2 regions of the Rhizobium sp. CF142 genome follow, and region 2 is predicted to be linked to the other one. Evidence: predicted binding sites of a transcription regulator. Region 2 holds the regulator's gene; the other holds the start of a gene.
What was found. Region 2 encodes PhoB, which activates phosphate uptake and scavenging genes when phosphate is short. Its sites were predicted from a motif close to TGTCATNNANCTGTCAT; they were not measured.
Positions count from the first base shown of each region.

Region 1: a site for PhoB is predicted at 2,786-2,802, ahead of PMI11_RS10405 (DUF47 domain-containing protein). Genes of this name have one in related genera too.

Region 1 is NZ_AJWE01000037.1:47,909-55,382, forward strand. Features, by position in the region: gene PMI11_RS10390 (DUF1062 domain-containing protein) at 1-360, shown strand, start outside; gene PMI11_RS10395 (NUDIX domain-containing protein) at 426-1,016, opposite strand; gene PMI11_RS10400 (inorganic phosphate transporter) at 1,096-2,100, opposite strand; gene PMI11_RS10405 (DUF47 domain-containing protein) at 2,100-2,744, opposite strand; gene PMI11_RS10410 (NUDIX hydrolase) at 2,856-3,410, shown strand; gene PMI11_RS10415 (hypothetical protein) at 3,561-4,034, shown strand; gene PMI11_RS10420 (isocitrate lyase/PEP mutase family protein) at 4,053-4,895, opposite strand; gene PMI11_RS10425 (ABC transporter permease) at 5,004-5,765, opposite strand; gene PMI11_RS10430 (ABC transporter ATP-binding protein) at 5,762-6,688, opposite strand; gene PMI11_RS10435 (helix-turn-helix domain-containing protein) at 7,253-7,474, shown strand, end outside.
Region 2 is NZ_AJWE01000098.1:120,332-127,805, reverse strand. Features, by position in the region: gene pstC (phosphate ABC transporter permease subunit PstC) at 57-1,538, shown strand; gene pstA (phosphate ABC transporter permease PstA) at 1,535-2,857, shown strand; gene pstB (phosphate ABC transporter ATP-binding protein PstB) at 2,872-3,687, shown strand; gene phoU (phosphate signaling complex protein PhoU) at 3,732-4,445, shown strand; gene phoB (phosphate regulon transcriptional regulator PhoB) at 4,576-5,259, shown strand; gene PMI11_RS21715 (pyrroline-5-carboxylate reductase) at 5,388-6,176, opposite strand; gene PMI11_RS21710 (GcrA family cell cycle regulator) at 6,468-6,998, opposite strand; gene PMI11_RS21705 (aspartate aminotransferase family protein) at 7,423-7,474, shown strand, end outside.

The DNA of each region.
Region 1 (7,474 bases), on a different contig from region 2:
GCCGAAAGCTTCAACCTCGACGCACTGAAACGCAAGTCGCAGCGCGTCGACGAATTCCCTGAATTCGAGATCGCCAAGGAGGTGCTGCGCGAGGCCGCCGGCTGGACGCGGCTGGAGATCGAGCTGATGGTGCCCTTGCCTGCTGGCACACGCCTCGACCGTCTGCTGGCATCCGAGCTCAAGCTCTCACGCACGCGGCTTCAGACGCTCCATGAGAAAGGCCTGCTCCGGACGAATTCCGATCGCACCGACATCCTGCGGCGGCGTATCAGGACCGGCATCGAAGTGATGGTCGACCTCGCGACCGTCGCGGATCGCGAGCTCTCCTGGGGACCCCTGGCGACCGGCAGTCCCCGATAGCCTGCAGCGCGAAGGCCTGTATGCCGGGCCTTCGTCACCGAGCCTGTCCGCGCCGGCGGTGGCGATCAGCTCAATCCCGGCGATGTGGCGAGCGAGACGACTGCATCAGCCTGTGGGCGCCGTCCATGAATGCGATGGGGTTTCAGCCGGTCTTGCGATGTCAGCGGATTATCCGTTTCGATTGCCCGGAAGATATCCTGCAGTTCGGGCTCCTCGACGAGAAGCGCCGCTTCGCCCGCGGAAATCCAGATCTTCTGCCTCTCCGCATATTCGCGAAAATGGGCGGCCTCGCTCTCCAGTCGCAGCAGATGGATCGAGACCGTCAGCGGCGTGCTGTGATCCTTCAGATAGCTGTAATAGCCGAGCGGCTTCTTCCGGACCTTGCCGATGATTCCAGCTTCTTCGAAGGCCTCGCGCTGAGCACGGCGATAAGGCTTTTCCTTCCTCTCCAGATAACCCTTCGGGATCACCCATCGTCCGGTATCGCGGCTGGTGATGAGCAGAACGCTCAGCCTTCCGCCTCTCTCGACACGGCAGCAGATGGCACCACACTGATCGACCCCGGGGCGACCTGCCCTTGACGGAGTTTCCTCTTTCAATTCAATTAAATGCCTGGATAGCTGCATGGTCCGCTCGTTATCTCCTTCTCCTTGCATGGAAAATAGAGCGCAACATCAGATCGAAAATGCTAACCCCTAAAATTAGGGTATCCGATGCATCGTGCGGCCCCCTGCCTCAGGGAAACAGGCTTGCAATCCCATAGAAGGCTGCGGCGATAGCAGCAGCGGCCGGCATGGTGACGACCCAGGCGATGACGATATTGCCGGCAACACCCCAGCGCACGGCCGAAAGACGCCGCGCTGCCCCCACGCCGATGATTGCTCCGGTGATCGTGTGCGTCGTCGACACGGGAATGCCGAGCCAGGTCGCAGCAAACAGCGTCAGCGCCCCGCCGGTTTCGGCGCAGAAACCCTGCATCGGATTAAGCCTGGTGATTTTCGAGCCCATCGTGTGAACGATCCGCCAGCCGCCGAAGAGCGTGCCGAGCGCCATGGCCGACTGACAGGAGATGACCACCCAGAGCGGCACATGAAAGCTGGGGCCGAGCTGCCCCTGGCTGAAGAGAAGAACGGCGATGATGCCCATGGTCTTCTGCGCATCGTTGCCGCCATGGCCGAGCGAATAGAGTGAGGCCGAGACGAACTGCATGAAGCGGAAGGTGCGGTCGACGGCAAAGGGCGTCTGGCGCACGAAAAGCCAGGAGACGACGAGGACGAAAAACAGCGCGAGAAGGAAGCCGATTGCCGGCGACATGACGATCGCACCGACCGTCTTCAACAAGCCGCCCCAGACGATGGAGCTGAAGCCGACCTTCGCAAACCCCGCCCCGACAAGCCCGCCGACCAGCGCATGCGAGGACGACGAGGGAATGCCGAACAGCCAGGTGACGATGTTCCAGACGATCGCTCCCATCAGCGCCGCAAAGATCACCTGCGGCGAGACGATGGCCGGGTCGATGATGCCGGTGCCGAGCGTTTCGGCGACATGCAGGCCGAAGAACAGGAAGGCGATGAAATTGAAGAAGGCGGCCCAGGCGACGGCATATTGCGGCCTCAGAACCCGGGTGGAAACGATGGTCGCGATCGAGTTTGCTGCATCGTGCAACCCGTTCAGGAAATCGAAGAACAGTGCGACGCCGATCAGACAGACCAGCAACGGAAGAGAGAGTGTGGCTTCCATCAGACGTTCTCGATGACGACGCCGCTGATTTCGTTGGCCACGTCCTCGAACCGGTCGACGATCTTTTCCAGGCTGGAGTAGATCTCGCTGCCGATCATATAGGCCATGGCATTGCCGCTGGCGCCATGCCGGCGATAGAGATCCCTCAGGCCCTCGTCATGCAGTTCGTCCGAGCGCCCCTCGACCCGGGTGATCTCTTCGGCGATGACAGCGAGCCGCTGTGCATTCGCACCCATCTTGTTGAGAAGCGGGATTGCTTCCTCCATCAGCGCCGCCGCCTTGACGATCTCCCCGCCCATCTCCTGCATCAGCGGGTCGAAACTCGTCTGCTCGAACAGGCGGATGATCTTCACCGTCTTGTGCATCATGTCGATCGCATCATCCATGGACTGGATCAGATCCTTGATGTCGCCGCGATCAAAGGGCGTGATGAAGCTGCGCCGGACGGCGACCAGCACTTCGCGGGTAATGTCGTCAGCCTGGTCTTCCAGTGCGATGATCTTGTCGCAATTCTCTTCGACCGCCTCGCCCTTCAACAGCTTTTCCATAGCATGGGCGGCTGCGACGACCGTTTCCGAATGCCTGCAGAACATCTCGAAGAAGCGGTCCTCCCGCGGCATCATCTTGCGAAACACGCTCATCATCTCGGGCGATCCTTCCTGAACCGGGGACTGTCGTAGAAGACTGTCACAAATCTGTCATAAAGCGTCGCAGGCAATTGATCGAAAAAGTAAAATTTGACAATGCTAGATGTCATGAAATCCCGCAAAAAAGACGCAAAATCCCCCGCCGGACCATCAAAGCCCCTGCTGAAGCAGCTTGCAGAGCGACCCGAGAAGCTTTTCTCCGGCGCCTTTCGCCAGCAATATGGCGCGCTCTGCTTCCGTTACCGAAACGGCGGTCCCGAGGCTGATCGCCCCGAAATCGAAGTCCTCGTCGTCACCACGCGCGACAGCGGCCGCTGGATCATTCCCAAGGGCTGGCCGATGAAAAAGAAGAAACCGCATGAGGCAGCCGCCATCGAAGCCTGGGAGGAAGCCGGCGTGCGCGGAACGGTGAGCAAACAGCCGGTCGGCCGCTACACCTATCTGAAAGAACTGGATGACGGCGACGTCGCGCCCTGCATCGTCGATATCTTCCAGATCGAGGTGGAGCACACGCAAGGGCAGTTCCGCGAAACCGGCCAGCGCATGCTGGATTGGGTGAGCCCCGACGAAGCGGCACGGCGCGTGCGCGAACTCGAATTGAAATCCCTGCTCGTCGATTTCCGCCCCCGGCACGGCAGGCGGCAGCGCAAGAAGAAGGGCTGATCGGCTGACATCCGGGTTCCGTCATTTCGCACTTACAACCATCACCTGTTTGACGCCGCGCCGCCATCATTAAACGGCGGATAAGCCGCAATTGGAGTTCAGCTTCGCGCAAGTGGCAGGAATTGGTCTGTCCGAATGGGGGAAACACCGATGCCCGGAGCATCATCGAGCGCGCGCATGCAAACAGGCTTCCACGCGATTTTCATCCTGCTGGTTCTTTGCCTGAGACCCGCAGTCGGAATGCCGCGATGTCCTCCGCAGAATGAGCTGCTGGCAAAGGCGAAGGTGGTGGTCGAGGCCAGCGTGAAATCGCTGTTCATCGGTGAATCCGGTTTGATCGTGACAAACGAATTCCCGACCCGGATGATCCGGGCGGATCTGGAGATCAGGAGGGTCATCAAAGGCGACTTCGCTGGAAAGGAGGTGACGGTGTATGGCGCAATGTTTCCGCCGGGACCGTACCGGGAGTTGAGCCTGATGGCACTATTGGCCGGGTTTGACGGTCACGACACCTTCGAATGGGAGCTTTCATCTTACGAGCTCGGGGATACCGGCATGTCGTTCTTCGTAATGAGCGACTGCATATACCACAAATTTCCCGACTTCATTGCCAATCCGCAATGAGCGGCCGTCGATGCAGCCCTACTCGCGGTCGCTCCGCTTCTCCTGCGACATGAGCCGGCTGAGCGTGGTTGCCGGGATCGCGTCGGCGGCATAGGTGAAGGTGCCCGATGATTTTACCTCCTCGGCCGCCCGCAGCAGCGCACCAAGTGCCGCGCGCGCAAAGGACCCGCCGACACTCACCCGGCGCACGCCTGCCGCCGAGAGTTCGGCAACGCTGTAGCGCGGCCCCTTCAGGCCCATCACCACATTGACGGGCTTGTCGACGGCGGCGCAGACGGTTCGGATGGCGTCGATATCAGGCAGGCCTGGTGCATAGAGCACATCGGTGCCGGCCGCCGAGAAAGCCTGCAGCCGCTTGATCGTGTCATCGAGATCGGGTCGCTCCCAGAGAAAATTCTCCGCCCTCGCCGTCAGCAGGAAAGGCAGTTTCCGCGCCGCCTCCGCCGCGGCCTGCACGCGCTCGACGGCCTGCGAGAGATCATAGATCGGCCTTGCCGGATCGCCGGTGGCATCCTCGATCGATCCGCCGACGAGCCCGATCGCGGAGGCGAGCCGGATCGTTTCGGCGCAGATCTCGGGCGCCGCACCAAACCCGTCCTCGAGATCGGCCGATACGGGAAGATCGGTTGCCCCGACGATCTCGCCGGCATTGTCGAGGATCTCGCCACGCTTCAGGCTCGCAAAGGAATCCCGCTTGCCCTTGGAAAAGGCATAACCGGCGCTGGTGGTTGCCAGGGCCTCGAAACCGAGGCTCGTCAGAATCCGGGCCGAGCCGGCATCCCACGGGTTCGGTATGACGAATGCCTCATCCCGTTGATGCAATGCCTTAAACCGTTCGAACTTCGCCTGTTGCTCCGCCACGACTCTCCTCCTGCGCAAATGACAGCGAGGCCAGACTAGCAGTCGCGAACAAAATGTGAACGATTTTGTGCCGCCTACTCGGATTTTGCTGGTGGCAGCGGCCAAGCATCAGTTACGCAGCCGATACCCCGTCTTGAAGATCCAGCCGAGCGTGCTGAGGCAAATCACCAGAAACAGCGAGATCATCCCAAGGCTGACCAGCGGATTGACATCGGCAATCCCGTAAAAACTCCAGCGGAAACCGCTGACGAGATAGAGCACTGGGTTGAAATGGCTGACGGCCTGCCAGAAGGGCGGCAGCATGTTGATCGAGTAGAAGCTGCCGCCGAGGAAGGTCAGCGGCGGGACGACCAGCATGGGGATAAGGTTCAACTGCTCGAAATTCGTCGCCCAGATGCCGATCATGAAGCCGAACAGGCTGAAGCTGATCGCCGTCAGTAGGAAGAACAGCACCATCATGAAGGGATGCTCGATGCGGACATCGACAAAGATATTCGCGGTTAGCAGGATGATGACGCCGATGATCAGCCCCTTGGTGGCCGCTGCTCCGACATAGCCGATCAGGATCTCCGTCATGGCGACGGGGGCCGAGAGGATCTCGTAGATCGTGCCGGTGAATTTCGGGAAATAGATGCCGAAGGAACCGTTGCCGATGCACTGGCCGAGCAGCGTCAGCATGATGAGGCCGGGCGTGATGAAGGCGCCGTAGGAGACTCCCTCCACCTCCTGGATGCGCGAGCCGACGGCTGCGCCGAAGACGATGAAATAGAGCGAGGTGGAAATGACGGGCGATATGACGCTCTGAAGCAGCGTGCGCCGGGTGCGTGACATCTCGAAGTAATAGATGGATTTGATCGCCTCGAAGTTCATTTTGCGGCTCCCACCAGCGATACGAATATGTCTTCGAGCGAGCTCTGCCGCGTCGAGAGATCCCGGAAATGGATGTTGTTCTGGCCAAGCCGCGTCAGAAGCGACGCCACGCTCTCGTGTTCGTTGCGGGTGTCGAACTCATAGACAAGGCGATTTCCCTCGGCCTCGATCGACAGGCCGTTGCCGGCAAAACAGTCGGGGAGTTTTTCCAGGGGGTCGTTGAGTTCGAGGATCAGCTGCTTGCGGCCGAGCTTGGCCATCAGCGCCTGCTTGTCTTCGACGAGCAGCAGTTCGCCGCCATTGATGACGCCGACGCGGTCGGCGATCTCTTCGGCCTCTTCGATATAGTGCGTCGTCAGGATGATGGTCACACCCGAGGCGCGCAGCCGCTCGACGACATGCCACATGTCCTTGCGCAGCGTCACGTCCACGCCCGCCGTTGGCTCGTCGAGGAAGAGGATGGAGGGCTCGTGCGATAGCGCCTTGGCGATCAGCACGCGCCGCTTCATGCCACCGGAGAGCTGGCGCAGCGTGTTGTCCTTCTTGTCCCAGAGAGACAGGTCGCGCAGCACCTTTTCGATATGAGCGGGATTGGCCCTCTTGCCGTGCAGCCCGCGCGAAAAGCTGACCGTATTCCACACCGTCTCGAACTGGTCGGTGGTCAGCTCCTGCGGCACCAGGCCGATCAGCGTGCGCGTGGCGCGGAAATCCTTCACCACATCATGCCCGTCGACCACGACCGCGCCGCCGCTCGGATTGGCGATGCCGCAGATGATCGAGATCAGCGTCGTCTTGCCCGCCCCGTTCGGCCCGAGCAGCGCCAGGATTTCGCCGCGTTCGATTTCGAGGTTGATGCCCTTCAGCGCCTGGAAGCCGTTTGCATAGGTCTTGGTGAGATTCTGGACGGAAATGATCGGTGCCATGGGGCTCTTTGCGGATATCAGGTCGAATTCGCCCGCTATATAGCCCCTTTGTGAAGCTTTGACATCCACAGGCGCCTGAACACAGCATTCACACGATCCGGCTATCCGCCAAAAAAGTCAGGCACGGACGTTCATCCACAGGACAGATCGGGCCTATGAAAAGAAAATCACCGCCCGGTTTGCCATGTCATCAATCGGTGATGTTCGTCCCTCATAAACACACCCGAGGACAGCACCGGCCTCCGCCCGCCGCCCACCCCTTTGCGGAGCCGCCCTCATGGCGATCTCGTTACGCCTTCTGCTGACCTCGGCATTGTAGTGAAATTTATTGTCAGTCACGAAATGCAAGGAGCCGGCCCAGTATCCCCTGTTCAGCCGCGTTCGTCTAAGCCGGCCCTGTGCCGGCTTTCTTTTTTCAGCAGACGAGAACCGATCCAGCGAAACAATGTGTCCGGCGTGCAGTACCCTGTCCGCAGCGGCCTCAATTCAACCACCCGAACACTTCAACCCGCCGCCAAAAACCTCTACCCTGACCCCAGCACAACCTGGATTGGCCGAACCGTCATGAACGAGCCGCACCCCATTTCGCCGTCAGGACAAAAGCTTGTCTCCATCGAGGAGATCGTCGATATCAAGCCGCGACGGCCGCTGGCGACGACGCGGGATCGGGGATGGAGCGGAGTGACGGTCGATCTCTATCGGCCGCGGCTCGATTGTTCGCAGACCTATCCGGCCCTCGATCACCATCTGATTTCCTATTGCCCCTCCGGCCGCGCCCGGCTGATT
Region 2 (7,474 bases):
GCATGCTCCTGGAGCTGCCGGGCTTTTTGGGGGCTGTGGGCCTGGGGACGTAACGAATGAGCACATCCATCATACTCTTGTGCCTGGTAGTGATCGGCGCCGTTGCCTATATGGCCGCGCGCAGCCGCGCCATGGCACTTTCCGGCGGCAGATCTGCTGCCCTGCATTCGCGGCCGGCCTATTATGGCTCCTATGCCGCGATCTGGGCTGTTCTGCCTTCCCTGATCGTTCTGTTTGCCTGGCTGGCTGTCAGCCCGGGCATCATCTCTTCCTCCGTTCGCGGCGCCTTTCCCGATGACGTGAAGGCGCAGCCGGCCGTCCAGCAGGACCTCGCCTACAGCATGGTCGCTACGGTTGCCCGCGGCATGAACATGCTGACCTCGGATGAGCTTTCCTCCCTGTCAAGCAATCCTGCCGGTCTGCAGGCAAAGCTCAGCGAGAAGGGCGTACCGCTCGCCGGCGAGCCGCAGCCCTACATGATCGCTGCCGCAAAGACCCTGAACTCGGAGAGCATGACGAGCCGCGTCATCATGACGGCGATCGTGCTGCTCATATCTGTCGCAGGTGCTTTCTATGCGCTGCGCTCCGTTGCTCCGCGTTTCCGCGCCCGTAACCGTGTCGAGCGCGTCATGCTCTGGGCGTTGCTCGTTGCATCCTCCATCGCCATTCTGACGACGATCGGCATCGTGCTCTCGATGTTGTCTGAAGCGGGCCGCTTCTTCGCGGTCGTTCCCTTCGCCGACTTCTTCTTCGGAACGGTCTGGGATCCGCGTTTTGCCGGTGCGGGCAGCTCCTCCTTCGGCCAGTTCGGCCTCATTCCACTCCTGCTCGGCACGCTCTATATCGGCCTGGTCGCCATGCTGGTCGCCGTGCCGGTCGGCCTCTTTGCCGCCATCTACATGGCCGAATATGCTTCTTCGAAGGTGCGCTCGATCGCCAAGCCGCTTCTCGAAGTGCTCGCCGGCATTCCGACGATCGTCTATGGCTTCTTCGCGCTCGTCACCGTCGGGCCGTTCCTGCGTGATTTCTCGGCGCAGATCAGCGGTCTTCTGAGCGGCAGCTATACGAACTTCATCCAGGCACAAAGCGTCATCACCGCAGGCATCGTCATGGGTATCATGCTGATCCCTTACGTTTCCTCGCTGTCGGATGACATCATCACCGCAGTTCCGCGGGCACTGCGCGACGGCTCGCTCGGTCTCGGCGCCACACGGTCCGAAACCATCAAGAAGGTGGTCTTGCCCGCAGCTCTTCCCGGTATCGTCGGCGCGTTGCTGATGACCGCTTCGCGCGCCATTGGCGAAACCATGATCGTGGTTCTGGCCGCCGGTGTTGCCGCCCGTATCCAGATCAATCCCTTCGAGCCGATGACGACAGTGACCGTCAAGATCGTCAACCAGCTGACCGGCGACCTTGAGTTCACCTCGCCGCAGACGCTGGTTGCCTTCGCCCTTGGCATCACGCTGTTCTGCATCACGCTTTGCCTCAACATTTACGCGCTCTACATCGTGCGCAAATACCGGGAGCAGTACGAATGACGAATATTGTTTCCCCCATCGCCGGCGTCACCGTTTCCAAGGCGCCCGCCCGTCGTGATATCGGCATCAAGCGTCGCTACGCTGCCGAGCGCCGCTTCCAGGCCTATGGCATCGCAGCCATAGCATTCGGCCTCGTCTTCCTTTTCATTCTGCTCTGGACGGTCATCAGCAACGGCTATACGGCCTTCCTGCAGACGTCGATCACCCTGCCGATCGAATTCACCGAGAAGACGATCGACCCTGATAACAAGCGTGCGACCGACCCTTCGGTGCTGGTCGCTGCCAACTATCCGGTCCTGCTGCGCGATGCGATCGTCAAGCAGCTCGGCGTCAATGCTTCGAGCCGTCCTGATGTGCGCGACGCAACCGCAATGCTGTCCAAAGGTGCGCCCATTCAGCTGCGCGACATGGTCGTCGCTGACCCGTCGATCATCGGCAAGACCGTCAATGTGACTGTGCTTGCAGATGCCAATATCGACAGCGCCAACAAGGGCCAGATCGACCTCAAGGTCGATGAGAAGAACCGCAAGGTCAACGACAAGCAGGTCGGCTGGATGAACCAGCTGAAGGCGAGCGGTGTGCTTCACAAGACGTTCAACACCGGCCTCTTCGTCAACGGCAATTCCAGCCGTCCGGAAGCCGCAGGCCTCGGCGTTGCCCTCATCGGCTCGCTCTACCTGATGCTGATCGTTCTCGCACTTGCGCTGCCGATCGGCGTCGCCGCCTCGATTTACCTTGAGGAATTCGCGCCGAAGAACAGGCTGACGGACCTGATCGAGGTCAACATCAACAACCTCGCCGCCGTTCCGTCGATCGTCTACGGTCTGCTCGGTCTCTCGGTCTTCATCAACTTCGCCGGCCTGCCGCGTTCGGCATCGCTGGTCGGCGGCCTGGTGCTGACCCTCATGACGCTGCCGACGATCATCATCGCGACGCGTGCGGCCCTGCGCGCCGTTCCGCCGTCGATCCGCGCGGCCGCACTCGGCCTCGGCGCCTCGAAGATGCAGATGGTGTTCCACCATGTGCTGCCGCTTGCCATGCCCGGCATCCTGACCGGCACGATCATCGGCCTTGCCCACGCACTCGGCGAAACTGCGCCGCTGCTCTTGATCGGCATGGTCGCCTTCGTCGCCCAGGCGCCGACCACTCCGCTCGATCCTTCCACGGCACTTCCGGTTCAGGTCTACATGTGGGCCAACGAAGCCGAGCGTGCCTTCGTGGAAAGAACCTCGGGTGCCATCATCGTCCTGCTCCTGTTCCTGATCGTCATGAACATCGGAGCTATCCTCTTGCGTCGTCGCTTTGAGCGCCGCTGGTAAACGGAGTAAAGATCATGAACATGTTGACGGAAGCCGCAGTCGAGAAGGCGCTGGACCAGAAAATGAGCAACGTCCCGTATAAGATGATCGGTCAGGATGTCTCCGTTTATTACGGCGAGAAGCGTGCGCTTTTCGATGTCAATCTGAACATCCGCGAAAACACCGTGACCGCGCTGATTGGCCCGTCGGGCTGCGGCAAGTCCACCTTCCTGCGTTCGCTGAACCGCATGAACGACACGATCGACGGCTGCCGCGTCACCGGCAAGATCACGCTCGACAGCGACGATATCTACGATCCCGACATCGACGTGGTCGAACTTCGCGCCCGCGTCGGCATGGTGTTCCAGAAGCCGAATCCGTTCCCGAAGACGATCTATGAAAACGTCTCCTACGGACCGCGCATCCACGGCCTCGCCAAGTCCAAGGCCGACCTGGACCAGATCGTCGAGACGAGCCTGCAGCGCGCCGGCCTCTGGAACGAGGTCAAGGATCGCGTGCATGAATCCGGCACCGGCCTGTCCGGCGGTCAGCAGCAGCGTCTGTGCATCGCACGCGCCGTTGCCGTCAGCCCGGAAGTCATCCTGATGGACGAGCCCTGCTCGGCACTCGACCCGATCGCGACTGCAAAGGTCGAAGAGCTGATTCATGAGCTGCGTGAAAACTACACCATCGTCATCGTGACGCATTCCATGCAGCAGGCCGCGCGCGTATCACAGCGTACGGCAATGTTCCACCTCGGCAACCTGGTCGAGGAAAATGACACCGACAAGATGTTCACCAATCCCGACGATCCGCGCACCCAGGACTATATCATGGGCCGGTTCGGCTGATTTTGGCGATGTGAAGCCTTCCCGATTTTCGAGGACAAAGCCCCATGGCATCGACACATATTTTTTCCGCTTACGATGACGATCTGAAATTCCTGTCCCGGCGCATTTCCGAGATGGGTGGTCTTGCCGAACAGATGGTCGGCGAGGCCGTCCGTGCGCTGGTCAACGGCGACACTGCGCTCGCCCAGAAGGTCATTTCCGACGACGTGATCCTTGATCACGCGGAACGCGAAATCAACGACAAGGCGATCGTCACGATCGCCCGTCGCCAGCCGATGGCCTCCGACCTTCGCGAGATCATGGGTTCGATCCGCATCGCCGCCGACCTCGAGCGTGTCGGCGACCTCGGCAAGAACACCGCAAAGCGCGTCATCGCCGTCCAAAGCACCGGCGTTCCGCGCAAGCTCGCCCGCGGTCTCGAGCATCTCTCCGAACTGGCGCTCGTCCAGCTCAAGGAAGTGCTCGACGTCTATACGACGCGTTCTGCGGACAAGGCCAAGTCCATCCGCGAGCGCGACGATGAGATCGACGCGATGTACACCTCGCTGTTCCGCGAACTCCTGACCTACATGATGGAAGATCCGCGCAACATCACGAGCTGCACGCATCTTCTCTTCTGCGCCAAGAACATCGAGCGCATCGGCGACCACGCGACCAACATCGCCGAGACGATCTACTACATGGCAACCGGCGCCCAGCCGGAGGGCGAGCGTCCGAAGGACGACAGCTCCAATACCGTTGGTGCGGTGACGGAGTAATCCTGACCTGCCGATTGCATGCGCGCCCCGCGCGGGGGCGCGCAAAGGTGCAGCCAATTCCGAGTTTCTGTATGATCTCTTGCTTAAATCGCCCCCGGTTTAAGGATCATGCATTAGGAGACTGACACGCATGATCCCAAGAGTTGCAGTTGTTGAAGATGAAGAGGCGCTGAGCGTGCTTCTCCGCTACAACCTCGAGGCTGAAGGTTTCGAGGTGGATACGATCCTCCGTGGCGACGAGGCCGAAATCCGGCTTCAGGAGCGCACGCCCGACCTGCTCATCCTGGACTGGATGCTGCCGGGCGTTTCCGGCATCGAGCTCTGCCGCCGGCTGCGCATGCGGCCGGAGACCGAGCGCCTGCCGATCATCATGCTGACGGCACGCGGCGAAGAGAGCGAGCGCGTTCGCGGTCTCTCGACCGGCGCCGACGATTATGTCGTCAAGCCGTTCTCGACACCGGAACTCGTCGCTCGCGTCAAGGCGATGCTGCGTCGCGCCCGTCCGGAGGTTCTCTCCACTGTTCTGAAATGCGGCGATATCGAGCTCGATCGCGAAACGCATCGCGTTCATCGCAAGAGCCGCGAAGTCCGCCTCGGCCCGACCGAATTCCGCCTGCTCGAATTCCTGATGTCGTCGCCGGGCAGGGTCTTCTCCCGCTCGCAGCTCCTGGATGGCGTCTGGGGCCACGATATCTACGTGGACGAACGCACCGTCGACGTCCATGTCGGCCGCCTGCGCAAGGCGTTGAACTTCTCCAACATGCAGGATGTCATCCGCACCGTCCGCGGCGCGGGATATTCCATGGAAGCCTGATCCGAGTGATCGGAGGTCACGAACGGGTCGCTCGCTTGTCGGGCGGCCCGTTTGTCTATCTGGCACCCCTAGCTCCTTATGAAAGCCGACACCACGCGCCGAAAGCGAACATCGAAAGGATCTGCTTCCTACAGACGGATGCGCACAAGAATTCGATCAAGAGCCTTTTGCAGAGCCGCAGTGCCGCCAAACGCGCGAAAGTCTTCGAGAACCTGTTCATTCAATCCGCCCTTGGTCGAATGCTCGCCGATGAGTTCATCGAAACTCGCGACAGGTTTTGAACGGGCAGCATGGGCGAGGCCGGAAAACAATTGACGGAGGTAGGCGTCGCCAGCCGTTCTCGAAAGCCCTTGGCTCTGCAGCCAGGTCGACGTCGCGTCCAGGATGCCGAAATAGCTGGCCATCAGGCAGCTCGCCGTCGCGAGAAGTTCGAACTCCAGCTTGTTTTCAACCTGGATCGCCGTTCCGAGCGCCGAAAAGAGGGCGTGGGAAACCTCGTCGGGCGGGTAGATCGCAGTCGCGCCCTGAAGATCTGCGACAAACGGAAGTGGAATTGCCAGGCTCAGGCGAACTGGCTGATCGATCCACGCCCGCAGTTGATCCATTGGCGTGGCCGCGACAAAGCTGATGACATGGTGGCCCGGCCGAAATCGGAGCGAGCGGACGACCTCCTCGGCAATTTGCGGCCTCACTGCCACGAATACGAGATCGGATTGGTCGAGAACATCCTGGTTGCCTAAAGCGATCGACGCATTCTGGTTTGCCGCCGCGAGGCGGGCGGCGACGCTTGCGCTACGGGGTGACAGCACGATCCGTGTGTCGCGAAACGCTGTCTTCCCCAGTCCGGTGACGACGGCCTCGGTAATCGTGCCCGTCCCGACGAACCCGATTGTCATCCGCTTTGGATCGATCTCCATTGGCACCCCTGAGCGACTGTTTGCGCCTCGACGAGAATACCGCATCTATATCAGAAAATCGCGCTACAGCGCCATGACCACCGTTCCATGCCGGTCTAGGGCTGAAACGCATTGGTGGCGTTGGCACATAAGTTCGCATTGTCAGGCATAGTGGGCGGCAGGCAGAGATCGGCCTTCGGCAGATCGTGGTCAGGAGCTGTTTTCCGGCCCTCCTGCGCCGGCTAAAAAATCACCCCTCCGCGCAAGGCGAGGAGGGGTGATGGCACGTTGCGTCTGTTGGAAGATCGCGGATCAGCCGACCCGGACAGCCTTGCGGCGTTCGCTGACCGGCTGGTAGGCGAGGCGCTGGTGATAGTTGCAATAGGGCGAGGAATCCGGGGAGTCGCAACCGCAGAAGTAGAAGTCGTCCTTCATCGGATCGCCGACCGGCCACTTGCAGGTGCGCTCCGTCAGTTCCGTCAGGCCGAGGCGGCGCGAAATCGGCACGACCACGTTCTTGGCCGGCACGTATTCCATTTCCTCGACCGTTTCGATCTCGATCTCTTCCTTCAGCATCGTTGCGCCCTGCTGGCGGGTAACGGTGCGGGTGGTGATGCGAGAGGCATAGTTCGGGGCGCGCGGAGCCGAGGTATTGCGCTTCGGTGCGCGCGCGGCGGTTGCCGTGCCGCCGGCCTTGGCGCGGCCGGGAAGACTGAGCCGGTGAACCTTGCCGATAACAGCGTTTCTACTGACGCCGCCAAGCTGCGCAGCGATCTGGCTGGCGCTCAGCCCTTCCGACCAAAGCTTCTTGAGCTTCTCGACACGCTCGTCTGTCCAGTTCATTGCCCTGTCTCCACCTTTCGCGTTGGTGATGGCAGAATCCCTCACCGTTGCCTCGGAAGTCTCCGAAGCAAGAAACGCCTGATCAATTTTGGTGACTAGTTCCGCCGCATGCAGTCTAGTAATTGAACTTTAACCTAGTGTGAGCCTGACTCTGTGACAAGAGTCGCAGGAATCCGATGAATCCGAATTCGAGGTTTTCCCCAACTTGCTTCCCGGGCGAGTCATTTCTGCAACATTAGCTGTTGATAGACCTGCAAGTCTGATTTGAGGCTTGACGCATGTGCTAAATCCTCAGTTTTGTTGACATTGCAGTGCGAAAAGTAAATAGTGCTCCCTGCCGCCGAAAGGCGGCATTTTTAATTTTTCGGGCCTGGTTTTCTTAGCCGGAGTCCGTTGTCTCGGAGCCTGACCAGGAGATTGCGCCATGGCTGAAGCCTCGCCGCTTTATGATACCTATTCTCGTGCCCCGCTGCGGT